DNA from 3 places in the Sediminibacillus dalangtanensis genome. Region 2 is predicted to be linked to each of the others. Evidence: riboswitches for the same ligand, from Rfam matches in the RefSeq annotation. Region 2 holds a riboswitch; each other region holds the start of a gene.

What was found. A riboswitch is a leader RNA that binds a small molecule or an ion and turns the genes downstream of it on or off. The one in region 2 is predicted to bind thiamine pyrophosphate.
Region 1: it holds a riboswitch for thiamine pyrophosphate, as region 2 does, so the genes downstream of both, thiT (energy-coupled thiamine transporter ThiT) here and tenI (thiazole tautomerase TenI) in region 2, are expected to answer to the same signal.
Region 3: it holds a riboswitch for thiamine pyrophosphate, as region 2 does, so the genes downstream of both, ERJ70_RS01185 (ABC transporter substrate-binding protein) here and tenI (thiazole tautomerase TenI) in region 2, are expected to answer to the same signal.

What each region holds. Positions count from the first base shown of each region.
Region 1 covers NZ_CP046956.1:1,409,677-1,412,957, forward strand. Annotated here, with positions in the region: gene ERJ70_RS07200 (ABC transporter permease) at 1-517, opposite strand, end outside; gene ERJ70_RS07205 (ABC transporter ATP-binding protein) at 514-1,245, opposite strand; TPP riboswitch at 1,461-1,561, shown strand; gene thiT (energy-coupled thiamine transporter ThiT) at 1,629-2,237, shown strand; gene ERJ70_RS07215 (EAL domain-containing protein) at 2,279-3,281, shown strand, end outside.
Region 2 covers NZ_CP046956.1:606,854-610,134, reverse strand. Annotated here, with positions in the region: gene thiS (sulfur carrier protein ThiS) at 1-36, opposite strand, end outside; gene thiO (glycine oxidase ThiO) at 52-1,176, opposite strand; gene tenI (thiazole tautomerase TenI) at 1,207-1,827, opposite strand; TPP riboswitch at 1,981-2,083, opposite strand; gene ppsA (phosphoenolpyruvate synthase) at 2,434-3,281, opposite strand, start outside.
Region 3 covers NZ_CP046956.1:211,979-215,259, reverse strand. Annotated here, with positions in the region: gene ERJ70_RS01190 (DUF4349 domain-containing protein) at 288-1,220, shown strand; TPP riboswitch at 1,283-1,394, shown strand; gene ERJ70_RS01185 (ABC transporter substrate-binding protein) at 1,570-2,580, shown strand; gene ERJ70_RS01180 (thiamine-binding protein) at 2,573-2,866, shown strand; gene ERJ70_RS01175 (ABC transporter permease) at 2,863-3,281, shown strand, end outside.

The DNA.
Region 1 (3,281 bases), 800 kb from region 2:
TGGAAGTGATCAGTTGGCGATGAATCGCTTGTTTAGGTGTACCACCCAATGAGAGAATCAACTCGGTTTCGTCCTCGTGGTCTTCCACTTCAGCGGTAAATCGATTCAAAAACAATATCGACAAAACCATGGAATTCCCGATAATCATTCCGCTGATTGGAATGATATATTGAGGAGTAGGTGGTGTGATCGAAAGCCCGAGCAGAATACCTTGGGTAAGCACTTCTACAACAATAAAGGTGAGAATCAGTTTCCAGGTAATTCCTTGAATCGACCTGCCTTTCCGTCTTGCATTTTGTGTGGCTGCCGCAATCATCAGAACAACCATTAATAGAATGTAGAGCATGTTTTCAGCATCAAATACATACTGCAATAAATACCCGACCGCAAGCAGCTGTATAATCGAGCGGATGGCAGCAATAATCGTATCCTTTTCCAGTTCCAGTCTTAAAACTTTCGATAATAAAAGCGGAATGATAACAAAAATGAGTGCGAGGGACAATGTAAGATAATTCATGCATCTTCCCCCTTCACAAACCTTTTGACCTGTTCATTGGAAGGGTTGTTCAACAAACTGCTTTCCCCTGTTTCTACCACTTCTCCTTCAATCATCACCCAAGTATAGTCACCGAGGCTTCTCGCCTGTTGTAAGTTGTGGGTGATCCAAACTATCGTCGTACCATAGTTTTGATTGATTCGAATGATCAATTCTTCGATATCCTGTTGTGAAACACGATCCAGTGAAGCAGTGATTTCATCTAACAGCAGCACATCAGGACGATTAACTAAGGTACGGGCAATCGACAGCTTTTGCCGCTGGCCCCCGGACAAATCCTTAATGTTCTGTTGTATGCTATCCCGCTTCAGTCCGACTAAGTCTAATAATTCCAATGCGTCATCCTGTTCAAGTTCTTTTCCCTGCAGTTTGAGCGGAAGAGATAAATTTTCGAAAACACTCCCACTGATCATGGTGGCGCTTTGCAAAGCCACACCTACTTTCCTTCTGAGTTCTACAGGGTTATATACTTCTATGGGCTTTTCTTGTACGTAGATGTTACCAGATGTGGTCGCGCGCAGCCCGTTCATCAATCGGAACAAACTGGTTTTACCAGCGCCGGACGGCCCGACCAAGGTTGTGATTTTTCCTTCAGGAAAAGAGCCGGTTATCTGTTTCAATATCTTCTGACCGTCGGCAGTGTAGGATACATTTTCCAAACGGACGGCTTCCTTGTCTGTCACTGACATGATTGATTCTCCTTCTCTCTAATTTGCTTTTAATCAGTATCCCCTATGAAAACTGTTTCTATTTTCTCCAAAGCATCAGGATTATTTTAGCAAACTTGATGGAGATTTGTTGATTGAGAAAATCGAAGAAAGTGATTGTGTATGAAAAGCAAACCTCTACCACCCCCAAGGAGAATCGGTTATAATAAAAGAAGCGCAACACAAAATTACATAAGCGAAACCACAAGGGGAGCTTTATGCTGAGAGTGAACGAGACTGTTCTGACCCTTTGAACCTGTTAGTTAATGCTAGCGCAGGGATGTGGATGATGGTGGATCGGATTCTGGCTGTCTGCATACATGTTCTCCCTTGGTGTTTCGTATGGAAAAGGGGAGTTTTTTTATATGTTGAAGAAGTTGGGATTGGTTGCATTGATTGAAGCTTCATTTTTCGCTGCACTGGCATTTGTTTTTGATTTACTTCCTTCGATCAGATTGTCTCCATCGATTTCCATCTCGTTTGCCATGGTACCGATTTTCCTGCTCGCATTCCGGAGAGGCTTCATTGTCAGTGTTCTGGCAGGCTTTATTTGGGGATTGTTGCAAGTGGCTCTTGGTGATGCAGCTCGTTCTATTCTTACGCCTTTACAAGGATTTATCGAGTATTTTGTAGCTTTTGCCTTTGTTGGTTTTGCCGGACTTTTTTATCAACCGGTTCAGACAGCATATCGCAGGGGGAGAAAAAGAGCCGCTTTATGTTTGGTGACTGTCGCTGTTTTTGTCGGTAGTATCGCCCGTTACTTTTGGCATTTCATTGCCGGTTTTATATTTTGGGGTGAATATGCTCCAGAGGGAATGAATCCTGTCTGGTTTTCCTTTGTTGCCAACGGGGTGACAGCACTGGGCGCCGCTGTATTGTGTTCTATATTGACAGTATTGGTACTAAGCAGTGCGCCGACATTAATTCGGCCCAAAACCGCTGCCCCTGTTTCTCCCCCGAAAAAAGCTTCCTGAGAGAAAAATAATAGAATGGTTACGGAAGGTAGGGGTAACTCATGGATCCATTGGATATCCTGGACAATTTAGAGAGTATAAAACCTGTCTACCAGCCGATTGTCAGCGCGATTCGTCATACGGTAGCAGGTTATGAAGTGCTGGGCAGATTCAGAAATGAAGAAGAATGGGAGAGTCTTGGTCCTTTTTTTTCTGATCCGGAAGTACCGGAAGAATTCAAAGTAGAAGTCGATCAACATCTTTTACAAATTGCCATAACGGAAATGCTTGAAGCCGAAGTGGATGGCTATTTATTCATCAACCGGAATGCAAAACAACTGATGGTCAATGACGGAGAAGATTTGTTACAACTGTTGTTGGATTTCGAGGCAAAAGGGTTTTCGATGAACCGTATTGTCATTGAAGTGACGGAGCATGATTTTGACGAGGCGTTTGAAAACTTGAACCATCTTCTGCTTTATTATAAGACTTTCGGCATTCAGATTGCAGTCGACCATGTTGGAGCGAAAAGCTCTAATATTGACCGGATTCGCCAACTGGAACCGCATATATTAAAAATAGATACAGATATCATCCGTCGTCACAATGCGGATGGTTTTCAAGATATCATGCATTCGCTATCCATGCTTGCCAGGCGGATCGGAGCAGCTTTATTGTTTGAAAACATAGAAGATAATTTTCAATTGTATTTTGCCTGGAAACATGGCGGCCGTTTTTACCAGGGGTATTATCTGGCGAAACCCGGTTTTGCTTTGGACGGTCAGTCCGTATTAAGGATAAATGTGACAGAAAAGGTATCCGAATACATCAAGCGGGAAAAACAACTGGTAGAACAACGTCTGCTTCATGTGCTGAATTGGGAGCAAAAAGTAAAAAGGATTCAGTCCCAGTGGGAAGGAACCAAGAAGGCTGATCACTTTATCGAAGGCTTGACCAGCGACTTTGAGGAAGAGAGTTTTCGGATGTTTATCTGCGATAGCGACGGTCACCAAGTATCTTCCAACTTTCGAAAAAGAGATGGCCGGTGGGAGATGGAGCCTGATA
Region 2 (3,281 bases):
AACTTCTACCATGTCACCATTGATAATTAACTCCATCCATAATCCTCCTCGTTAAAGCGTTTTCTCAAGGTGGCGATCAATCCGGAAAGCACGTAAGTCTGCTGACAGCGGTTCTCGATCTACTAATCTAGCGATCAGTTCGCCAGTAATAGGAGAAAGCAAAATGCCATTACGGAAATGCCCTGTTGCCACAAACAATCCTTCGTACGCTGGATGCTCCCCTAAATAGGGAAGGCCATCTGAAGTTTGCGGCCGAATTCCAGCCCAGGCTTTTTCCCACTCTGCATGTACGATGTCCGGAACCAGTTTCTTCGCCTTTTCCATCAGATAAGAAATCCCACCCACTGTTACGGTTTGATCAAAGGTATTTGGTTGGACTGTAGCCCCTACCAGAAGGCGACCGCCTTTTTTGGGTACCAGATAACAGCTATGAGAAAAAATCGTTCCAGTCAGTAATGGTCGATGGGTGACTACGGAAAAGCACTCCCCTTTTACAGGATAAGTGTTAAAGGGAATTTCCGAATCAGGCAATAGGGATTCACTCCATGCCCCTCCCGTCAGAATCACCTTGTCACTCTCAAAGTTCCCTTCACTTGTCCTTACTCCTGCTATTTTTCCATTATCAAAAAGAAAAGAGGAAACTTCCGTAAACTCCCTTATTTCCACCCCCAGGACTGCAGCTGCTTTCAAAAAACCAAGTGTTACTTGCGGTGCTGACACCTGCCCATCTTTTGCTATATACATCGCCCCCCGGATGGCTGTTGATAAGCCTGGCTCTCTTCTGCTTACTTCCTTTTGACTCATCCATTCCGCTTGCTCTCCCGCCCTGGTTTGGCTCTCGATTATTTGCTTAAAACGATATTCCTCCTCTTCTGTTAAGGCCACTTTGTACATCCCTTTATTGCTTAATTCAATGTCTATTCCAGTTAACTCTTTTATTTCCTTTGCAAGCATAGGAAACTTCGACCTGCTTTTCTTTGCCAAGTGGAATAAGGGCCCATCTTCCTCCAGTTCAGCCTGCGCCGCCAGCATCCCTGCTGCCGCTCCAGAAGCTTTGCTTGCCAGACGGTCCTTTTCCAGCAAAAGGACTTTTTTGCCCCTTTTTGCAAGGTTATACGCTACAGAACCCCCATTGACCCCTCCGCCAATCACAATACAATCGTACTTATCAGGCATTACAAAGTCCTCCTTTCCGCTTAGCACTTCCTATCTAAACTTGTTTGAGATAGAAAGTCGGGAAACATATTCTTTCACTTTCCCCAGAGGCTGGTTCGCCTCCAAAACACCCGACATCACAGCTACCCCTTTCGCACCAGCTTCCATCACCTCGTTTACATTGCCAGGTTTGATTCCTCCTATCGCTATCACCGGCATAGAGACAGACGATGAAACTGACCGTAATTGTTCCACTCCTCGTGGTGCTGATCCTGGTTTGGACTGGGTGGGAAAAACATGGCCAAAGAATGCATAATCAGCACCTTGCTTTTGAGCAGAAATTGCTTCCTCTAGGGAATGAACGGAACAACCAACGCGTAAATCAGGGAAATTTTCCTTCACTGGGCCGATCGGTAAAGAATGATACGCTAAATGAACACCGCAGAGCTTCATCACATGGGCAACGTCTAACCGGTCATTTACGATGATTTTAGAAGCGGGTACTTGACTGTCTAGTAACAATTCAATCAGTTGATAGATTTCCTTAGCCGTTTTATGCTTCTCACGTATATGAAGGGCCGTTATGTAGGGATGTATGTCCCCTGCGATTTCGGCTAATTTTTCTGGTCGTTGATTTCCGGTTGAAACGATATGCAGTTCTCCCTTCCCCATAATCCTCCCCCCCTCTTGGATAGCGCTGTCTTTAATGAACTGCGGCCGCCTTCTTCATATTCGTGCTATTTTCATCGCTTCGCGGGACGCAAAAAGGCCACCCGGATATAGGGGTGGCCTTTTAGTCAATATATTATAAACAGTCATAATATAAAAGTTTCAATCCCACTTCCCTACGCTGGTATTTCCCAGATCAGGTTCAAAGGGTCCAGAATACTATCTGTCTCAGCCTTATAAGGCACCCCCAGTGTAAACATATGTGATTTTCATTAAGTATAACATAGGTCTTTTTTCAAGACTAGGATATATGTGTAAATACAGGAAAAGCTCTTTCGGATTCAACAAACCACTCACCACTGATCGCATAACCCTCTATTCATTCAAGAAACGACAGTCACATAGAATGTGTTTCCCATTTCCCGCGTCACAAAAGGACTGATTTTAAATTTGCTTGATTTCATCTCGTTTATTTAGTTGAGTCTCTCTTTTTAAATGTGTAAAGTGCTGCGAGATGCCGTACTAGGTAACACATCACCCTTGAATGAAATCTATAGAAAACCAATGAAGCTCTGATGAAGCGCCTCATTGGTTACTTTGCTAAAGAATTTATAATTCTCTTATTTTGTTCATAATCATCCGCTGCTCGACGGATGCAACCAATCTCCTTGTGCCGGCTACCGTATCCGGGTTCACGCTCACACTGTCGATTCCTTCCTGGATAAGGAATTCTGTGAATTCGGGATACAAGGATGGCCCTTGCCCACAGATTGAGACGCTCTTATTATGTTTATGGGCACCTTGTATTAGCATTTTGATCGCTTTTTTCACAGCAGGATTGCGTTCATCAAAGTAACCCATGGTGTTCAGAATTCCCGAATCCCGGTCGGAACCAAGCACTAACTGGGTCAAATCATTACTCCCGATACTAAATCCGTCAACCATTTTCGCGAATTCTTCCGCTTCGAATATGACGGACGGCACTTCGGCCATAATCCAAATTTTGAATTGCTGATCTTGTATGAGACCTTCCTCTGCCATGATTTCTTTGACTCTCTTTACTTCCCAAGTAGTTCGGACGAAAGGAAGCATGGTCCACACATTTATCAGTCCATAGTCTTCCCGCACTTTTTTTATGGCGCGGCATTCCAGACGGAAACCTTCCTCGTATTCCGGAGATATATAACGGGAAACCCCTCTCCACCCGATCATCGGATTGGCTTCGATCGGTTCTACTTCTTCCCCGCCTTTCAATCCTCTAAATTCGTTGGAACGGAAGTCGCTCAACCTTACTACGACAGGCTTAGGGTAAACGTCTTGCGCCACCTTTGTGATGCCCTCGGCCATTTTATCGATAAATTGCTTTTCTTCGCCATTTCGCAATAGATACATAGGATGGGCGCCGACAAGGTGGGTGAAAATGAATTCTGTACGCATCAGCCCTATTCCATCGAACG
Region 3 (3,281 bases), 390 kb from region 2:
AATCTATTAATAATACACTCTTTTTTTCGGTGACATTTTTCCATGCCATCTATTTATAATGTAATTTATGATGGGCGGACACAGTTGTGATTCTTGCCCACCGCCCATTTTCCATCACGCCGGTCGAAAACACTGCCGTCAATTGATTTCTGGTTCTCCTTTGTTCTCCTCCTCTAAAAATGCATGAATTTATACATATTCATTCATACCCATGCAAAAAAGGAAAGCTAGTTGTAACTTTCACGGCTTACCGACGTCTACCTAAAAAACTAAAGGGTGGTCAAAACATGAAAAAGCGGTATTTCCATTTATTCTCAGTCTGTTTATTCCTGCTTTTGGCAGCTTGCAGCAACGACTCCAAGGAAAGTGCCGACATGCCCATGGAGATGGACAGCGCTGAAACAGAAAGCAGTCAAGACAATGCAGCTTTAAGCGACAAGATGGCGGAGGAAAACGGAGAAGAGGGAGCCCAACAGGAAGAGGAAAAAGCAGTCGAGAAAGCAAGTCAAGCAAACCGGAAAGTGATTTACCACGCAAATTTGCGGATTGAAGTAAAAGATTACCAGCAGACTTTGGAAAATATTCAATCACAAGTGACAGAAGCCGGCGGTTATGTGGTTGAATCGAGTACCTATCAAAACCCTGAAGATGACCGTACCGAGGGACATATCACCGCAAGGATTCCTCAAGAACAATTCCAGCCGTTCATCGATTTTGTCAAAGAGGGCAGCAGCAAAGTATTGGAAAACAATGTTTCCGGACAGGATGTCACCGAAGAATACGTCGACCTGCAATCCCGCCTCAAGTCCAAGCAGGCTGTCGAAAAAAGGTTGATGGCTTTTATGGAGGAAGCAGAGAAAACCGAAGATTTGCTGAAAATATCCGAAGACTTAGCCGGTGTACAAGAAGAGATTGAGACGATCACTGGAAGAATCAACTATCTGGAAAATAAAACGGACTTGGCCACTGTTGATATTAACCTTCAGGAGAATGATGTGCGGATCTCCGGCAGCAGTGGGGAATCCACTACCTGGCAAAAGACAAAGGAACAGTTTGTCAAAAGTATCGATCTTCTCTTATCTTTCTTTTCAGGATTGATCGTGTTTCTATTTGGTAACCTGCCGATACTGCTGTTGCTGGGCGTTCTGGTATTTTTGGGGATTTTCATCGCACGTAAAGCAGTCCAGAAAACGAAGCAGCGGGATAAAACGGAAAACTAGCTCTTGAAAAAATCAGCAGGCTGTGGCAAGGTTATAGTGTAATCAAGACAATTAAATGAATCACTTTCATGTAGGGGGACCAGTTGCTGCTGGTTGAGATTGTATCCGTCAAGATACTGACCCTTGGAACCTGATCTGGCTGACACCAGCGTAGGGAACATATTTGAACGGTAGTATGCGATAATATGCACCCTGGGTATGGCCTATGGTGCATTTTTTTATTGCCCTTCAATGGCTAACCTTCAACAGAACCGTAAGCAATTTTCGTGGCAGTTCACACGGTTCCTGTTCCCTATTTCAGTCCTGCATCGTCTAAGTGTTTCATCATTAACCGCTAGGAGGAAATAGGATGAAAAAGTTACTAATTTTACTTACCGCCCTGCTGCTGTTGGCAGCTGGCTGCAGTAGCGAAGAGAACTCCGGTTCACAAGAAAAGGACGCATTAAAGAAAGTGTCCCTCGTGCTGGATTGGACGCCTAATACAAACCACACTGGCATATATGCTGCTCAGGAAAAGGGATATTTCAAGGAAGAAGGGCTCGATGTGGAAATTCTGATGCCCGGAGAAGCAGGGGCAGATCAATTAGTCGCATCTGGGAAAGCAGATTTTGGAATAGGCGCCCAGGAAGCCTTGACGGAAGCCCGTGTACAAGATATACCGATTGTTTCGATTGCTGCCATTATTCAGCATAATACTTCCGGTTTTGCTTCACCAAAAGAAAAAGGAATCACTTCGCCAAAAGATTTTGAAGGAAAAACGTATGGCGGTTGGGGTGCACCCGTGGAGAAAGCGGTGATCGATTCCCTAATGAAGCAGGAAAATGCCGATGTAGAAAAAGTCGATATCGTCAATATGGGAGATACTGACTTCTTTACAGCAGTCGAGCGTGATATTGACTTCGCCTGGATTTATTACGGCTGGACCGGCGTTGAAGCAGAGCTTCGCGGGAAAGAGTTGAATATGCAGTACCTGACAGACTACTCCGAAAAACTGGACTACTATACACCTGTACTCACGACAAGTGAACAGAAAATCGCCGATGAGCCAGAGACCGTCGAAGCCTTCGTAGCTGCCGTTTCCAAAGGTTATCAGTTTGCAGCGGATCAGCCAGATGAAGCCGCCGACATTCTCATTGATGCGGTTCCAGATTTGGACGCCGAACTGGTTAAAGCGAGTCAGCAATGGTTGTCTCCGAAATATCAGGATGATGCACCCCGATGGGGCGAACAACAACAGCAAGTCTGGGAAAACTATGCCGACTGGATGTATGACAATGGCCTGCTCGATCATGAGTTAGAAGCCGAAAAAGCTTTCACCAACAAATTTTTACCGGACGGAGGAGAAGAAAACAATGAGTGATTCACTGGTAAGTATTCAAATTATCCCAAAAACCAAAAACGGCGAAGATGTCATTCCTTATGTAGATGAAGCAATCGCGGTAATCGAGGAATCCGGGGTACGTTATCAGGTAAACCCGCTGGAAACGACGATGGAGGGAGATTTAACCGAGCTGTTTGCTGTTATCGAAAAAATGAACAAACGGATGATCGAGCTGGGGAGCCTTAATGTCATTTCCCAAGTAAAAATTCTTTACCAGCCCGACGGCGCTTCCATGGATAAACTGACGGAGAAATACCGTAAATGAAACAATTAAAGACAGGATGGCGCCCGGTTATAGCCATCCTGCTTTTATTGGTGATTTGGGAGACAGCAGGCAGAGCTGCGGAAATACCCTCCTGGCTGCTGCCGACACCGTCACAAATATGGCAGGAGGCAGTCGCAGGATGGGGGGATTACAAGCTGCATTTGTTCTCGACTATCAAGCTGACCCTGATCGGATTTCTCCTTGGTACCAGTATCGGGATTACAGCTTCTGTCTGTCTGCATTTGCTTCCTAAACTGAGAGAAACTGTTTATCCGTTGATGATTCTCTCGCAAAACATTCCAATCATCGTCCTTGCCCCGTTGTTGGTTATCTGGTTCGGATTCGGCATTCTTCCCAAGCTGATCATCATTACGTTGGTCTGCTTTTTTCCGATTGCCGTTGCTACATTGGATGG